Regions from separate parts of the Qipengyuania gelatinilytica genome, predicted to be linked through region 1. Evidence: predicted binding sites of a transcription regulator. Region 1 holds the regulator's gene; each other region holds the start of a gene.

Region 1 (4,947 bases):
CCTCGATCGTATCCATTGCCCGGATAATGGGAAGCTGGCGGAAGGCGTTGTTGAGATGATCGTCGCCGCGGATGATATGCGTCACGCCCATGTCATGGTCGTCGACGACAACCGCAAGCATGTAGGTCGGGGTCCCGTCTGCGCGGAGAAGGACGTAATCGTCGATCTCGGCATTCTTGACCTTAACCTTGCCCTGGACTTCGTCGTTGATGACCGTTTCGCCTTCGGTCGGGACCTTAAGGCGAATGACGTAGGGCGCACCCTCGGGTGCTTCGCTCTCGTCGCGATCCCGCCAACGGCGGTCATAGCGCATGGGCTGCTTGTTCGCGCGCTGCTGGGCACGCATTTCCTCGAGCTCTTCGAGGGTGGCGAAGCACTTGTACGCCTGGCCTGCCTCGAGCAGCTTCATCGCGACTTCGGCATGGCGACCGGCGCGATCGGACTGGAACACGGGCGGTTCGTCGAAGTCGAGGCCCAGCCAGTCGAGACCTTCGATGATCTTGTCGATCGCGTCCTGTGTGCTGCGCTTGCGATCGGTATCCTCGATCCGCAGCAGCGCGCGGCCGCCGTGATGGCGTGCGTAGAGCCAGTTGAACAGCGCCGTACGTGCCCCGCCGATATGGAGGAAGCCCGTAGGCGAGGGGGCGAACCGTGTGACAACCTGTTTGCCGGTTTCGCTTGCCATTCCCTCTTCAATCCTTTCAACTACTTGCATGGCGACGCAGGGGGCATCGCGGGTTCCGTTCGGCGATGCGGATGATACCGCCGATGTTGCAGTGCAGCGCCCTTGGCGCATGCGTGCGCTCTTGTCCAGATTTGGGGACGGAATCGAGGCATTTCTCGGCAATTCCGGGTTCGATCGTGGCCCGTGGCTGGTGGTTGCCCTGGCTGCCGGCATCGGCAGCTGGTTTGTCCTGGGCGAACCTTGGCAATGGATGGGCGCGATTGGCCTCGCGCTTCTGGTGTCGATTGCATCGCAGGCATCATTTTCGCGAAGAGATGAACGGGCAGGGCTCAGGCTCGCCGGTTCGGCACTTGGAATCGCGTTTGCGCTCGGGATGGCGCTGATCTGGGTTCGCTCCGAAATGGTTGGCGCAGAACCGATTGCCCGGCCGGCCCTGATGCAATTGGACGCACGCATCCTGGATCGCGAGGAGCAGCCGGCCGAGGGACGCGTTCGTCTCGTACTGGCGGTTCGTGACGCGGAAAATGCCAGACCGCTCAAGTTGCGCGTGAATGTGCCGGCTGCAAGGGACGATGCGAGCTTCCGGGAAGGTGCCCGCGTGAGATTGCGGGCCCGATTGATGCCACCTTCGCCACCCCTGCTTCCGGGGGCCTATGATTTCGCGCGCTCTGCCTGGTTCAAGGGATATGCCGCCACCGGATCCCTGGTTGGCGACGTCGAGCTGGTTGAGCCTGCTCCACCTGCCAGCGGATTGATCGCGAGTATCCAGCGCAGTCTTTCCGGACACGTACGTGAACACCTCGATGGGCCGTCGGGGACAATCGCCGCGGCTTTTGCCAGTGGTGACAGGGGGTCGATTTCCGAAGCCGACGAGGTCGCCATGCGCGATGCAGGCCTGACGCACCTCTTGTCGATCAGTGGACTGCATGTGAGCGCGGTGATCGCGGCGGCCTATTTCCTCGCTTCGAAACTCATCGCGTTATTCCCCTGGTTGACCCTGCGGATACGCATCCCGCTGGTGGCGGCAGCCATCGCTGCACTTGCGGGGATCGCTTACACACTGCTGACCGGGGCGCAGGTCCCGACAGTGAGAAGCTGCGTCGGTGCGATGCTGGTCCTGATTGCGCTGGCATTGGGACGCGAGCCGCTCTCGATGCGAATGGTGGCCGTAGCGGCGGTGGTCGTCCTGTTCCTCTGGCCGGAATCGCTGGTCGGACCGAGCTTCCAGATGAGCTTTGCCGCCGTAATCGGGATTGTGGCACTCCATAATTCACGACCCGTCCGGGATTTCCTGGCTCCGCGCGAGGAGAGCGGCGCGCGCTGGTTTGGGCGCCGCATCCTGATGCTCTTCGCAACCGGCATGGTCATCGAGATCGCACTCATGCCGATCGTCTTGTTTCATTTTCACCGGGCTGGCCTTTACGGGGCCTTCGCCAATGTGATCGCGATCCCGCTCGTCACTTTCATTTCCATGCCATTGATAGCGGTTGCTCTGGTCTTCGACCTGATCGGGGCGGGTGCGCCCTTCTGGTGGCTGGCGGGGGTGTCGCTCGACCTCCTGCTCGAGATAGCTCGCACCACGGCCGCTCAGCCAGGGGCGGTGAAACTGGTGGCGAATATCCGCTTGGCAACTTTGCTCATGTTCCTGGCGGGCGCCCTCTGGATAGCCTTATGGCGGGGAAGGTCGCGGTTGTGGGGATTTGTGCCGGCCCTGATTGGCGTCGGCATGCTCCTATCCACACCCACGCCAGATATCCTGGTGACGCGGGACGGACGCGACATCGGCGTGGTCGACGAAGACGGCCTGGTGCATGTGCTGCGCGAAAGCAAAGGGTCCTATGCACGGGACAATATCGTCGAACTTGCGGGTACCGAGGCCAGCCCGATTCTTCTGTCGGAATGGGAAGGCGCGCGTTGCAGCGCAGATTTCTGCAGCCTGCCTATCACGCGCAATGAGCGGACCTGGCACGTCCTGGTGGCAAAGACGCGCAACCGCATCGACGAGCGGCAACTGGCCGCCGCTTGCGAAAGGGCTGACATAGTCATCGCCGACAGATGGCTCCCCCGTAGCTGCAGGCCGAAGTGGATGAAGGCCGACGGCCGCTTTCTTGAGAAAAGCGGGGGGCTCGCGATCCATCTATCCGACGAACGCTTCGATGCAGTCGTCGACAGTCAGGGGCGACATGGTTGGTGGCGGCCGACCACCGACCGTTAGATATGAAAAAGGGGCGCCCTGCGTTGTGCAAGACGCCCCGATTACTCGTGAAACTTTGTCGCGGACAATCAGTGATAGCGACGGAGCAAGCCGGCCAACTTGCCCTGAACCTTCACGCGCCCAGCCTCGTAAACCTGCGGCTCGTAAGCGCCGTTGGCAGGGTCGAGCCTGACCATCGGACCATCCTTGCGAAGGTATTTGAGTGTCGCTTCCTCGTTATCGACGAGAGCGACGACAATCTCGCCGTCACGGGCGGTTTCCGCGCGTTTCACAAGGGCGAAGTCACCGTCGAAGATACCCGCCTCGATCATGGAGTCGCCGGAAACCTCGAGCGCGTAGTGATCGCCGGGGCCGAGCAAGGCAGCCGGAACCGGCATGCTCGATTGACCCTCGATTGCTTCGATCGGGGCACCTGCGGCGATGCGGCCATGCAGCGGAACATCGATGATATCGTTGGCCGGTGCCGGTGCTGTCGGCCTGGCGGAATGGGCGGCGACAACTGCATCGTTGGCAGCAGGTGCGGGCTTCGATGCACTTGTGACCGAATCTTCGGGAAGCTTGATGATTTCCAGCGCACGAGCCCTGTTGGGAAGCCGGCGAATAAAGCCTCGCTCCTCGAGCGCCGAGATGAGGCGGTGGACGCCCGACTTGCTCTTGAGGTCGAGCGCTTCCTTCATCTCCTCGAAGGAGGGTGAGATTCCGGTTTCCTCGAGCTTTTCCTGGATAAAGCGGATCAGTTCGTGCTGCTTGGCAGTCAGCATCTGGTCACTCCCATGTTCCTGTTCACAAAGTTGTGAACGAATGTGGAACAATTAGGCAACCAATTTTCGTAAGTCAAGCAATCCCGCCATTTTCGAGGCAGTTCGGGAGAACAGGTGTTCCCGTTTCAGTCCGCTGCTCGCCAGGTTCCGGACTTGCCTCCGGTCTTCTCAAGGAGGCGGATGGCCTCGATGCGCATCCCTTTATCCAGCGACTTGCCCATATCGTATAGCGTGAGGAGTGCCATGCTCGTTGCCGTCATAGCCTCCATTTCGACACCAGTCTTGCCGGTCAGGGAAGCTTCGCTGCGAACCCTGATCCCGTCCGATTCGGTTGTGAAATCGACGGTTACGCTTTCCAGGGCGAGGGGGTGACAGAGCGGAATAAGCTCGCCGGTCTTCTTCGCGGCCATGATTCCGGCAATGCGGGCGGCGGCGATGGCGTCGCCCTTCGGGTGGGTTCCGTCGGTGAGAGCCTTGAGCGCCTTCGCGTTCATGCGGATGTAGCCCTCCGCCAGCGCGGTGCGGGCAGTGACTGCTTTCGCCCCGACATCCACCATGCGGGCTGCCCCCTTGTCGTCGAGATGGGTGAGCTTAGCCATGGAGCAATCTCCGGGTTGCCGCTGCGACGTCATCCTGGCGCATCAGGCTTTCGCCGACGAGGAAAGTACGCACGCCCGATTGGCTCAAGCGGACACAGTCGGCATGGGTGAAAATCCCGCTTTCTCCGACCAGCAAGGCATCGTCCGGAGCGTGCTGCGCAAGCTCCTCCGTCGTGGCAAGATCGGTTTCGAAGGTCTTGAGATTGCGGTTGTTTACACCGATCAGCCGTGACGTCAGTGCCTGAACCCGGTCAAGTTCGCTCCGATCGTGCACTTCGACCAGGACGTCCATGCCGAACTCGAGCGCGGCCGCTTCGATGTCCCGCATTGCCCCGTCTTCAAGAGCAGCGACGATGATGAGGATTGCATCTGCACCGATGGCCCGTGCTTCGGCGACCTGCCACGGATCGACCATGAAGTCCTTCCGAAGGACCGGCAGGGCGCAAGCTGCCCGTGCCTTCACCAGGTAATCTTCGTGGCCCTGGAAATATGGCGCATCGGTCAGGACGGAAAGGCACGACGCGCCGCCGGCCTCATAGGCCCGTGCGTGATCGGCGGGTTGAAAATCCTCGCGGATCAGGCCTTTCGAGGGCGAGGCCTTCTTGATCTCGGCGATCAGGCCGAAGCCCTCTGCCTGCGCCTTGGCCAAGGCAGCCTTGAAGCCGCGCGGTGCACTTTGCTCTGCGG
Region 2 (4,947 bases), 250 kb from region 1:
TCGACGAACCGTAATAGCCGGTAAAGCCCAGGGCGTGGCCGATCTCGTGCAGCATGACGCTGAGGCCGTCGGTCCGGTCGGAGGGAATATCGTCGCGCGTCTGCGGGGTGGAATCGAGGAACAGCTCGTTGAGCAGGTAGTCGCGCGAGATGTAGATTACGATGTCGTGCCCGCTGTCGCTGACATTCTGCCCGGTCTGCAATTCATAGGCAGGCGCGCCAACCAGCACATTGCGGCCCTCGAAAACACCAAGATTGGTGCCGTTACCCCAGGTCGCCGCGGCGGTCCCGGTGCTGGTGGACTCTACCAATTCGATCCGCACCGCAACATTCGCATCACCGGCAAGAACCGCACCCCAAAGCCGGAATGCCTCGTCCGTCACGCCGAGCAGCAAATCGATGATATCCTGTGGGATATCGGCGAGATTGACGACGTTGTAGGTGGGATTGAGCGCCATGGTCGCGACTCCGGATTTCTGCGATGAAGCGGAGCCTTTCGCTAATTTCGATGCGGGTCAAGCGGAACGCATTGGTGGCGCTTACAAAACGAAGTCCGCAGCCGTCATCGTCAGGTCTCCGTTTAGCTGGATGAACATGTCGGCCGATCCATCTCCGTCCACATCGGCTGCGAGGAAGGTGTCGCCTCCATTGCGGAAGAAGCGCAGTTCGCCGGCCGTTCCGGAGAACGCGTCCGAACCAATGAAGGTAAAAGCATCGTCGCCTGCCGTGCCAGCGATCGCGTCGATTGCGGAGAGGTCGATCACATCGCCGTCGGACTGGCTGAAATCGGTGATGAGGTCAGCGTTGCCGAAGAAGCGGCCCGTATGGTCCGCGCGCTCGAACACGAAGGTGTCCGCGCCGGCACCGCCGGTCATGGTGTCCTTGCCCCAGCTGCCGTTCAGGATGTCGTTGCCGAAGCCACCATCAAGGAAGTCGTTCTGGCCGCCACCGTCGAGACGGTCGTTGCCGTAATCGCCGAAAAGCCGGTCGTTGCCGTTGTCGCCGTAGATCGTGTCCGACCAGCCGCCGCCACGGATCTCGTCCCAGCCTGCACCGCCGAACAGCCAGTCGTTGCCATTGCCGCCCTCGATCGCGTCGCTGCCGGAATTGCCTCGGATTTCGTCACGCCCGGCATCGCCGAGCAGAGTATCGGCTTCTGCACTGCCGTGAAGCTGGTCGTCGTATGCGGATCCGCGCACAGCTTCGATCGAGATAAGAGTGTCTACACTGCCGCTAGAATTATCCCGTACGACGGAGGGCGTGTCGAGTGTGATATGCACCCCGGTGCCTGCATTTGAGTAGGAGGCGATATCAAAGCCTGCTCCTCCATCCAGGACATCGTTTCCAGCGCCCCCGACAAGTTCGTCATTCCCCTCGAGCCCTCTAAGAATGTCGATCCCGCTTGTTCCCGTGAGCAAATCTGATGAAGCCGTGCCGTTGGTGACATCATAGAAGGTCCGCGACGCAAAGCTGGTTGGGGAGTTGAAGTCCCTGAACATGAAATAAAGATCGCCGGATCCGAATTCGACGACGGAGGGAAGGTCTTGGCCAAGCTCTGAGACTTGGTTGACGACAATCCTGTCACCAACAGGAGTTGCCTCGGCGTCATATCTTTGGGCGTAGATTTCGCCCCTTTGAAAATAATTGGAACCGCCATCATCTGTATCTGCTCGCCAGGTGACCACAAATCCCCCGTCTGCCAAAGCTACTACAGAAGATTGACCCGTTTCTGGATCGCTTGAGCCGATTTGAAACGGATCTCCAATTGCGGAGCCGCTGGCATCCAGTCGCTGACCGTAAACGAAGGCATTCGGATAGGGTGAGTCCGTCCAGGTGACTATGATGTCTCCGGAAGTGAGGACCGCAATAGAACTGAAAAAGGCGTCGTGGCTGGCAGGGCCTTCGGAGATATCCCAGCTCGAAAAGCTGACCGGCTGCATCTGATATTCGGAATCGACAATCCGAACATTGACTTCCCTGGAGGAGCCGCCCGACCGCCAGTCTTCGGTCGGACCTGTCCACGAAATGGCGAAGCCGCCGTCATTGAGAGCTGCAAGGCGGGGATAATAACTTTGGGCGAAATCGTCGGACGTTACCGAGACCTGCCCGCTGATCGACCAGCCGCCGCTTGCGAAGAGGCGATAGACGATATTCCCTACACCGTTGTCCCCGTTGTCAGTCCACGCCACGGCAAGATTGCCATCGGCTAGCTGGACAATATCTGGCTGACTCTGATTTCCGAACGTCTGGACGTTGACGGCGCGAACTGGACTTGTTGCTACGCCGGCAGAATTGAAAACTTGGAGGTATATACCGTTCAGACTAGCGTCGGACGCCTGCCAAACCACAGCGAAACCGCCCGAAGCCAATCCCACGATCTCAGGATCGTAGCCGTTCGAGGCCACCAATACCTCGGAACCGGTTTGCAGGCCGTCTGCATCGAAGATCCTTACGAGGATATTCCCGTCGCTCTCGGCAACCGAGACAAATCCGCCGTCTGACGTCCTCGACAGCGAATTTTGCCCGGATGACCCGCCTCCAAGATCGACTTGTTCGAAACCCGCGTAATCTGAATCGGTTGTGAGATAATACATTGCGACCCCAAAAAGCACCCTAAAAATCCGTAGTTTATGAACTGTTATTTGTTTTCTCGAAGTAGTCAATCAATTGGCAAAGCAAATTATTCCGGAACAGGTTCTGGCGCTCCGGAAAGCTGGCGATGCGTTGTAAAATCGACCGCTAATCCTACATCATTCGGAACCGTTCTCGCGCTCATCGACTCATTACGCGTAGCCATCTCCAGTCGGGTGTGCGTGGCGACTTGACCCAAGCGAACAATTCAGGAACACGCTTCCTCCATGGCACTTACCAAGATCTCCGTACGCGGCGCACGCGAGCATAACCTCAAGGGCGTCGATATCGACCTGCCGCGCGATAGCCTTATCGTCATCACGGGGCTGTCGGGCTCCGGCAAGTCGAGCCTTGCCTTCGATACGATCTATGCCGAGGGGCAGCGGCGTTATGTCGAGAGCCTCTCCGCCTATGCGCGCCAGTTCCTCGAGATGATGCAGAAGCCCGATGTCGAGCATATCGACGGGCTGTCTCCCGCTATCTCGATCGAGCAGAAGACCACGAGCCGCAACCCGCGCTCGACCGTGGCGACGGTGACCGAGATCTACGACTACATGCGCCTCTTGTGGGCGAGGGTGGGGGTGCCGTACTCGCCCACCACCGGCCTGCCGATCGAGGCGCAGACGGTCTCCAACATGGTCGACCGGGTGATGGAATTGCCCGAGGGCACGCGCCTCTACCTGCTCGCCCCCGTGGTGCGCGGGCGCAAGGGCGAATACCGCAAGGAGCTGGCCGAATGGCAGAAGGCGGGCTTCACCCGCGTGCGCATCGATGGCGAGATGTACCCAATCGAGGAAGCGCCCGCGCTCGACAAGAAGTTCAAGCACGACATCGAAGTGGTGGTCGACCGCCTCGCGGTGAAGGAAGGGCTGGAAACCCGCCTCGCCGACAGTTTCGAGACCGCGTTGAAGCTGGCCGATGGCCTTGCCTATGTCGACCTTGCCGATGGCGTGGTTCCGGGCCGCGAGGACGAGGGAGCTTCGGGCGGCGCGATGAAGGGCGCAGGGCTGCCCGCGAACCGCATCGTGTTTTCCGAGCGGTTCTCATGCCCGGTCTCCGGCTTCACCATCGAGGAAGTCGAACCGCGCCTGTTCTCCTTCAATGCGCCGCAGGGGGCCTGCCCGACCTGTGACGGCATCGGCGAAAAGCAGCTGTTCGACCCGCAGCTGGTCGTGCCGAACGAGGCGCTCAGCCTCAAGAAGGGCGCCGTGGTCCCCTGGGCCAAGAGCAACCCGCCTTCTCCCTACTACATGCAGGTGCTCGCCAGCCTCGCGAAGGAATACGAGTTCGACCTGACCACACCGTGGGAGGAGTTCGACAAGGAAATCCGCGACATCATCCTTTACGGAACCAAGGGCCGCGCGATCCCGCTCACCTTCAAGGACGGGCGCAAGGAATACACCGTGCGCAAACCGTTCGAGGGCGTGATCGGCAACCTCAACCGCCGCATGCTGCAGACCGAAAGCGCGTGGATGCGCGAGGAGCTGGCCAAGTTCCAGACCGCGCAGCCTTGCGAGACCTGCCACGGCAAACGCCTCAACGAGAAGGCGCTGGCGGTGAAGATCGCGGGCACCGACATCGCCACGCCCACCAAGATGAGCGTCGCCGATGCGAAGGACTATTTCCTCAAGCTGCCCGATGCGCTGGGCGACACGCAGCAGCAGATCGCCAAGGCCATCCTCAAGGAGATCAACGAGCGGCTTGGCTTCCTCGACAACGTGGGGCTCGACTACCTCAACCTCGACCGCACCAGCGGAACTCTGAGCGGCGGCGAGAGCCAGCGCATCCGTCTCGCCTCGCAGATCGGCTCGGGCCTCTCGGGCGTGCTCTACGTGCTCGACGAGCCCAGCATCGGCCTCCACCAGCGCGACAACGACCGGCTGCTGGAAACTCTCAAGCGCCTGCGCGATCTCGGCAATACGGTGATCGTAGTCGAGCATGACGAGGACGCCATCCGCACCGCCGACCATGTGGTCGACCTCGGCCCCGGCGCGGGCGTGCATGGCGGCGAGGTGGTGGCGCAGGGCTCGCTCAAGCAGGTGCTCAAGTCGAAGAGGTCGCTCACCGCTGACTACCTCACCGGGCGGCGCGAGATTGCCGTCCCGCAGACGCGCCGCAAGGGCAACGGGCACGAGCTCACCGTCCACGGCGCGCGGGCGAACAACCTCAACAACGTCACCGCCAGCATCCCGCTCGGCACCTTTACCTGCATCACCGGCGTTTCGGGCTCGGGCAAGTCGTCCTTCACCATCGACACGCTCTACGCCTCCGCCGCGCGCCAGCTGAACGGCGCACGCATCGTGGCGGGCGCGCACGA
Region 3 (4,947 bases), 530 kb from region 1:
GCGCTGAAGCATACGTTCTTCGACAGGAACGGCGGCATCTTCCGCATGCTTCCTTTCGGCAAGGTCCCCGGCTGAGGCCAAGGAAAAACCCCCACCGATCGCTCGGCGGGGGTTTCTTTGCTTCTTCGGTCCACTCTCACGCCGAAGAAGCGGGGTGGGGGAAGTGACTTACCAGAAGAAGTCGTAAATCACGTCGACCACTTCGCCGCTGTAGATGTCGACCAGCAGTACGTCGTCGTAATACCGGACCCAGCGATAGGGGCCGTAGACTTCCGGCAGGCGATAGCGCCAGGGATCATTGATCCAGTAGCGGCTGCCGAAGAACAGGTTGCCAAGGCGGAACCCGATGTCGAGCCTGCGATAGCGATAATCCCGGTACGGTGCGTAATAACGTCCGAGGCGGAAGATGCTGCGGTTGGTATGGCGATAGCGGTACCAGTCGTAGCGGTTGTTATCGCGCCAGCCATAACGGTCCCACCGGTCGTAATTGTGCCAGCGGCGGCCATCCCAGTAGCGCGAACGACGCTCTAGCGTGCTGCGGGCGGCACGATCACGGACGCTGCGCTCGCGATAGATGCGTTCTGCGCGGCGATCGGCCCGGCGGTCTGCGCGACGTTCCTGATAGCGACGTTCTGCGCGGCGGTCGGCACGACGCTCGGCGCGGCGCTCTTCGATCCGACGCTCGGTGCGGCGTTCCGCACGACGTTCGGCGCGGCGCTGTTCTTCGCGGCGTTCGCTGCGGTTCCAGTCGCGACCCGAACGCTCCTGCGCCCGTTCTGCACGGCGATCACCACGATTCCAGTCGGCACCGCGACGTTCCTCGGCGCGGTTCTCGCGCGAGACTTCGCGGACTGCCTGGCGGCGAGCACGTTCACGCTCGGCACCGTAATCCCTGCGTTCCTGACGACGCTCTTGCCGCTGTTCGCTGCGACGTTCCTGACGCTGCTCGCTGCGACGCTCCTGGCGTCGTTCGCTGCGTCGTTCCTGGCGTTGGGCGCTACGGCGTTCCTGGCGGCGCTGTTGCCGCTGCTGCTGCTGGCGTTCGCCGCGATCCTGCTGCGAGCGCTGCTCGGCAGCTTCAGCCGCTTCAGCCTGTGCGGGCAGGGCAGTGACCGTCATCGCGACCGCGAGGGCGCCCAGCGCGCTGCCTTTCATCAGCTTTGTAAGTGTCATGGAGCGTGTCCTTTTCTTCTTCTTCAAGCCGCTCCACACCTGCGGCTCATGTTCGATGTATTGCTTTGTATCACATCGGCCTGACTTGTATCTGAACCGGATTGTCGACCTCTCGTTCATGTTCGTACCGTTGAAAATTAACGCAACCCAGTGCCAACTCATGCGTTGGCTCTTGCGATGATCGATAATCTCCCCGCTGTCCGGAAGGACGTTATTGCACGGCTGACGGAAGCTGCAACCGGTCGCAAGTCGCCGATGCACACCCCCGTGGTGGCGACCGCCGATGCGGATGCACGCATCATGGTCCTGCGCGATTTCGACCCCGACGGCTGGACATTGCGGTTCCACACTGACGTGCGGTCTCCCAAGGCGAGCGTCATCGGCGACGGCGCGCCGCTTGGCGTATTGTTCTACGATCCCGAAGCAAAGGTGCAGATCCGTTGCCGGGGAAATGGCAGGATCGATTCGCAGAGTCCGCGGGTGCAGGAATTCTGGGAAGAGAGCGATGCCTTTGCCCGCCGGTGTTATCTCGGTGCGCCTCCGGGCGAAGATCGCGATGAGCCGTCGAGCGGGCTTCCAGCCTGGATCGAGGGCGCGCGCCCTACCGAGGAAGAGCTGGTCCCCGCTCGCCAGAATTTCGGCGCGCTTATCGTCGAGATCGCCACGATCGACTGGTATTACTTGTCTTCCGGCGGACATCGTCGTGCGATCCTGCAGCGGGACAAGGCGAAATGGGTTACTCCCTGATAAACCATCCCGATTGTCGGGCTGGTCATGTTTAAGAGCGAGTATCGGCGGAATCCGTTAGATTACAGAGGCTAGCCGGCTCGATGACGTCCAGTACCCGCATCCTGATGCTTTTCGATAACATGAACCGCGACTACGTCACGCGGCTGCAATCCGGTGCCACGCGCAAAGCAAGTGCTTGCGGAGTTACGATCGAGGCTGAAAACATCCACGGGACGGACAGGAGCGTCGAGAGCCTGCTCGATTCTCCCGGCCTTGGCGGTGTCATCCTGACCGCGCCATTGTGCGATGACCGCCATGTCCTCCTCCAGCTCGAAAAAAGAGGTATCCCCTTTGCACGCATCGCGTCGATGCTCGATCCGGGGCGGGGTATCACGGTGTCCATGGACGAATACGAGGCGTCGCGCGAGATTACGGGGTTGCTGCTCGAGGCCGGCCATCGCCGTATCGCGATCATTCGCGGACCCCGTTCGCACCTCGCCAGCATGCGGCGCTACAACGGCTTTACTGCGGCCATGGGGACCAAGGGTGGCAGGGCCGACCCCGCATTGATCGTCGAGGGCGATTTCACGCCCGAGAGCGGCAAGCAGCTCGCCTCCAAGCTGTTGGCTGGAAGGCCGACCGCAATCTTCTCGAGCAATGACGGCATGGCGGCGGGCTTCGTCCAGGCGGCTAGGGCTGCAGGCTATAGCTTGCCGGGACAGGTCTCGATCGTTGGCTTCGACGACGATCCCGTTGCGAAGACCCTCAACCCGCCGCTGACCACCGTGCGCCAGCCGCTAGAGGAAATGGGCGCTACAGCCTGCACCCTGCTGGCGGATTGCATGAAGGGAGCCGGCAAGAGCGTTGCTCATGCCGATGTGCCCTATACGATTGTGGAGCGTTCCTCGATTGCGCCGCCTGCCACGGCAACCGCAAGCGCCGCCTGATCAGGCCGTGTGAACCGAGTGCCGGTTCCGGCCGGCATGTTTCGCATCGTACAGCGCTTGGTCGGCTGCACGCAGCAGGTCGCGTTCGTCCCAGCCGGGCTTGAGTTCGGCAATGCCGATACTCAGCGTGATATTGATCGGCTGTTCCCACTGGGTCGAGCCAAGGCGATCATTGATTGCGATGCACCGCGCGTCGAGCTCTTCCGCGCTGCGGCTGGGGAAGACGAAGAGGAACTCCTCGCCCCCGATACGGCCGACTGAATCATCGCCAATCGCCTCGTCGCACAGGATGTCGGCAATAGCCTTAATGACACGGTCACCCACGCCGTGGCCGAATTCGTCGTTGATGCGCTTGAAGTAGTCGATGTCGATCATGGCGACGGACAGCGGGTCGCCCGTCAATTCGGAGGCGTCCATCGCCTCGGCAAGATTTGCGAGGATGCAGCGGCGATTGGGCATGCCGGTCAGTGGGTCGGTGGCGGCAAGCATGCGGACTTCAGCAGCTTCGCGTTCTGCCCTGGCACGGGCGGCTTCGAGCTGGCGCATGGTTTCGGCACGCTCGGTTACATCGAGCATCGTGCCGAACAGTGCGGTCACACGGCCCTTTCGGTCGGCCTCGGCCTCGCCGCGGCAATCGATATGGACGATCTCGCTATTGCCGCGCCGGATCCGCGCTTCGAAGGCGAAGGGAAGGGCATGGCTGGTCGCTTCGACGATGAACGAGCGCACGCGCTCGCGATCGTCTTCGTGGTGAAGGTCGAACCAGTCTTCGAGGCTCGGCTGGCTATCCGCATCGAAACCGCAGATCCGCAACGCCTCGCGTGACCAGCGGGCCGAATTGTCGACCGGGCTGAAGCGCCAGTGGCCGACCTTGGCCGCGCGTTCGGCAGATTCAAGCAGCCTCGCGTTCTCCGCGATCTCTGCAAGGGCGCGGCCGCGCTGGGCAAGCAGGAAGGCGACCGGCATCGAGGAAACGAGCAGCGCGACGAGATAGAGCTGGAAGAAGAAGACCTGCTTCTCGGTCGTGTCGAAGAACAGCGTGACAGGGCCGGTATTGAAAATGGACAGGACCGAGCCGGTCGTCGCGATGATGACGAGCGCTGCCGCAGCCCCGCTGAGGCCGAGCGTTGCGGTGGCGATCGCCATGGCCATCACCGGCAGGAAGAGCAGCGGTATATCGGCCTGGCCGAATGCTGCGACGCTCAGGATTGCTACGACAAGCGCGGTCCAGAGCGAGCGCAGCGACAGCAAATTCCTGCGGTCCTGCGGGTCCTGTGCGATGAACAGGATGATCGGCGTCATGATCAGCATGCCGAGTGTGACGGTGCTCATCCACGAGCTCAGGAAGCTATAGGTGAGGTTGCCCGAAAGGACGCCTGCCATGATTGCGCTGAAACAGCCGGCGAGAATCGCGGCGGCGCCAAAGCGGGCCATGTTCCAGGGCCGCGAGAGAATGAGCTTCGCAGCCGAGCTACCGCCCATCAATGCATAGACCAGATAACCTTCCAACAGGTTGGCAATGGTGTAACCGGTGGTGGCGAGGAAGCTCGATCCGGCCCACAGGTTCGCGGCCATGCTGGCGGCGGCGATCCAAGCAGTGGTAATGATGCGGCGGCGAGGACCGAAATGGAGGAGGGCAGCAACGAAGATGCCGCTCGAAGGCCAGACGGCCGCAATGCCGTCTTCGCCCTGGGTGAGGTTGAGGGCAACCAGCGCACAGACAAGCCAGGCGATGCCGTACAGCATCGGCCAGCCGTAATAGCCTGCACCCTTGTGATTCGAAGTCACTGTCAGTCCCCTCCCTTGGCTGTCCCTCTAGCCAAGGCTGATGAGGGCTTGCTTAACGGCTCACCTATCGGATTTCCAGTTGCATCTTGTGAAACCGGACAAGCTCTGGGAATCAACGATTTGCACATCGATTCCGGTCGGTTCCGCACGCGGCGGCCCTGCCTGCATTTCCTCGATCATGCGTTCGACAGCGGCCGGATCGCCTTCAAGGTGCGCTTCGACCGTCCCATCAGGCAAGTTGCGCACCCAACCGGCGAGGCCGAGTGAGCGCGCCGTGGCGACGGTCCAGTCGCGATAGAAGACGCCCTGG

The links. Region 1 encodes LexA, which represses DNA repair genes until DNA is damaged. Its sites were predicted from a motif close to GTTCCNCNCTTGTTCT; they were not measured.
Region 2: uvrA (excinuclease ABC subunit UvrA) is a predicted target of LexA. The motif match lies at 2,831-2,846, and genes of this name have one in related genera.
Region 3: K3136_RS03805 (PNPOx family protein) is a predicted target of LexA. The motif match lies at 1,181-1,196, and genes of this name have one in related genera.

Annotation. Positions count from the first base shown of each region.
Region 1 covers NZ_CP081294.1:238,140-243,086, forward strand. Annotated here, with positions in the region: gene gltX (glutamate--tRNA ligase) at 1-685, opposite strand, end outside; gene K3136_RS01185 (ComEC/Rec2 family competence protein) at 714-2,900, shown strand; gene lexA (transcriptional repressor LexA) at 2,969-3,661, opposite strand; gene moaC (cyclic pyranopterin monophosphate synthase MoaC) at 3,787-4,260, opposite strand; gene trpC (indole-3-glycerol phosphate synthase TrpC) at 4,253-4,947, opposite strand, start outside.
Region 2 covers NZ_CP081294.1:485,166-490,112, reverse strand. Annotated here, with positions in the region: gene K3136_RS02380 (calcium-binding protein) at 1-457, opposite strand, end outside; gene K3136_RS02375 (calcium-binding protein) at 539-2,593, opposite strand; gene uvrA (excinuclease ABC subunit UvrA) at 2,858-4,947, shown strand, end outside.
Region 3 covers NZ_CP081294.1:768,468-773,414, reverse strand. Annotated here, with positions in the region: gene K3136_RS03815 (cytochrome b) at 1-75, shown strand, start outside; gene K3136_RS03810 (RcnB family protein) at 169-1,173, opposite strand; gene K3136_RS03805 (PNPOx family protein) at 1,351-1,920, shown strand; gene K3136_RS03800 (substrate-binding domain-containing protein) at 2,004-2,849, shown strand; gene K3136_RS03795 (sensor domain-containing diguanylate cyclase) at 2,850-4,637, opposite strand; gene K3136_RS03790 (acylphosphatase) at 4,698-4,947, opposite strand, start outside.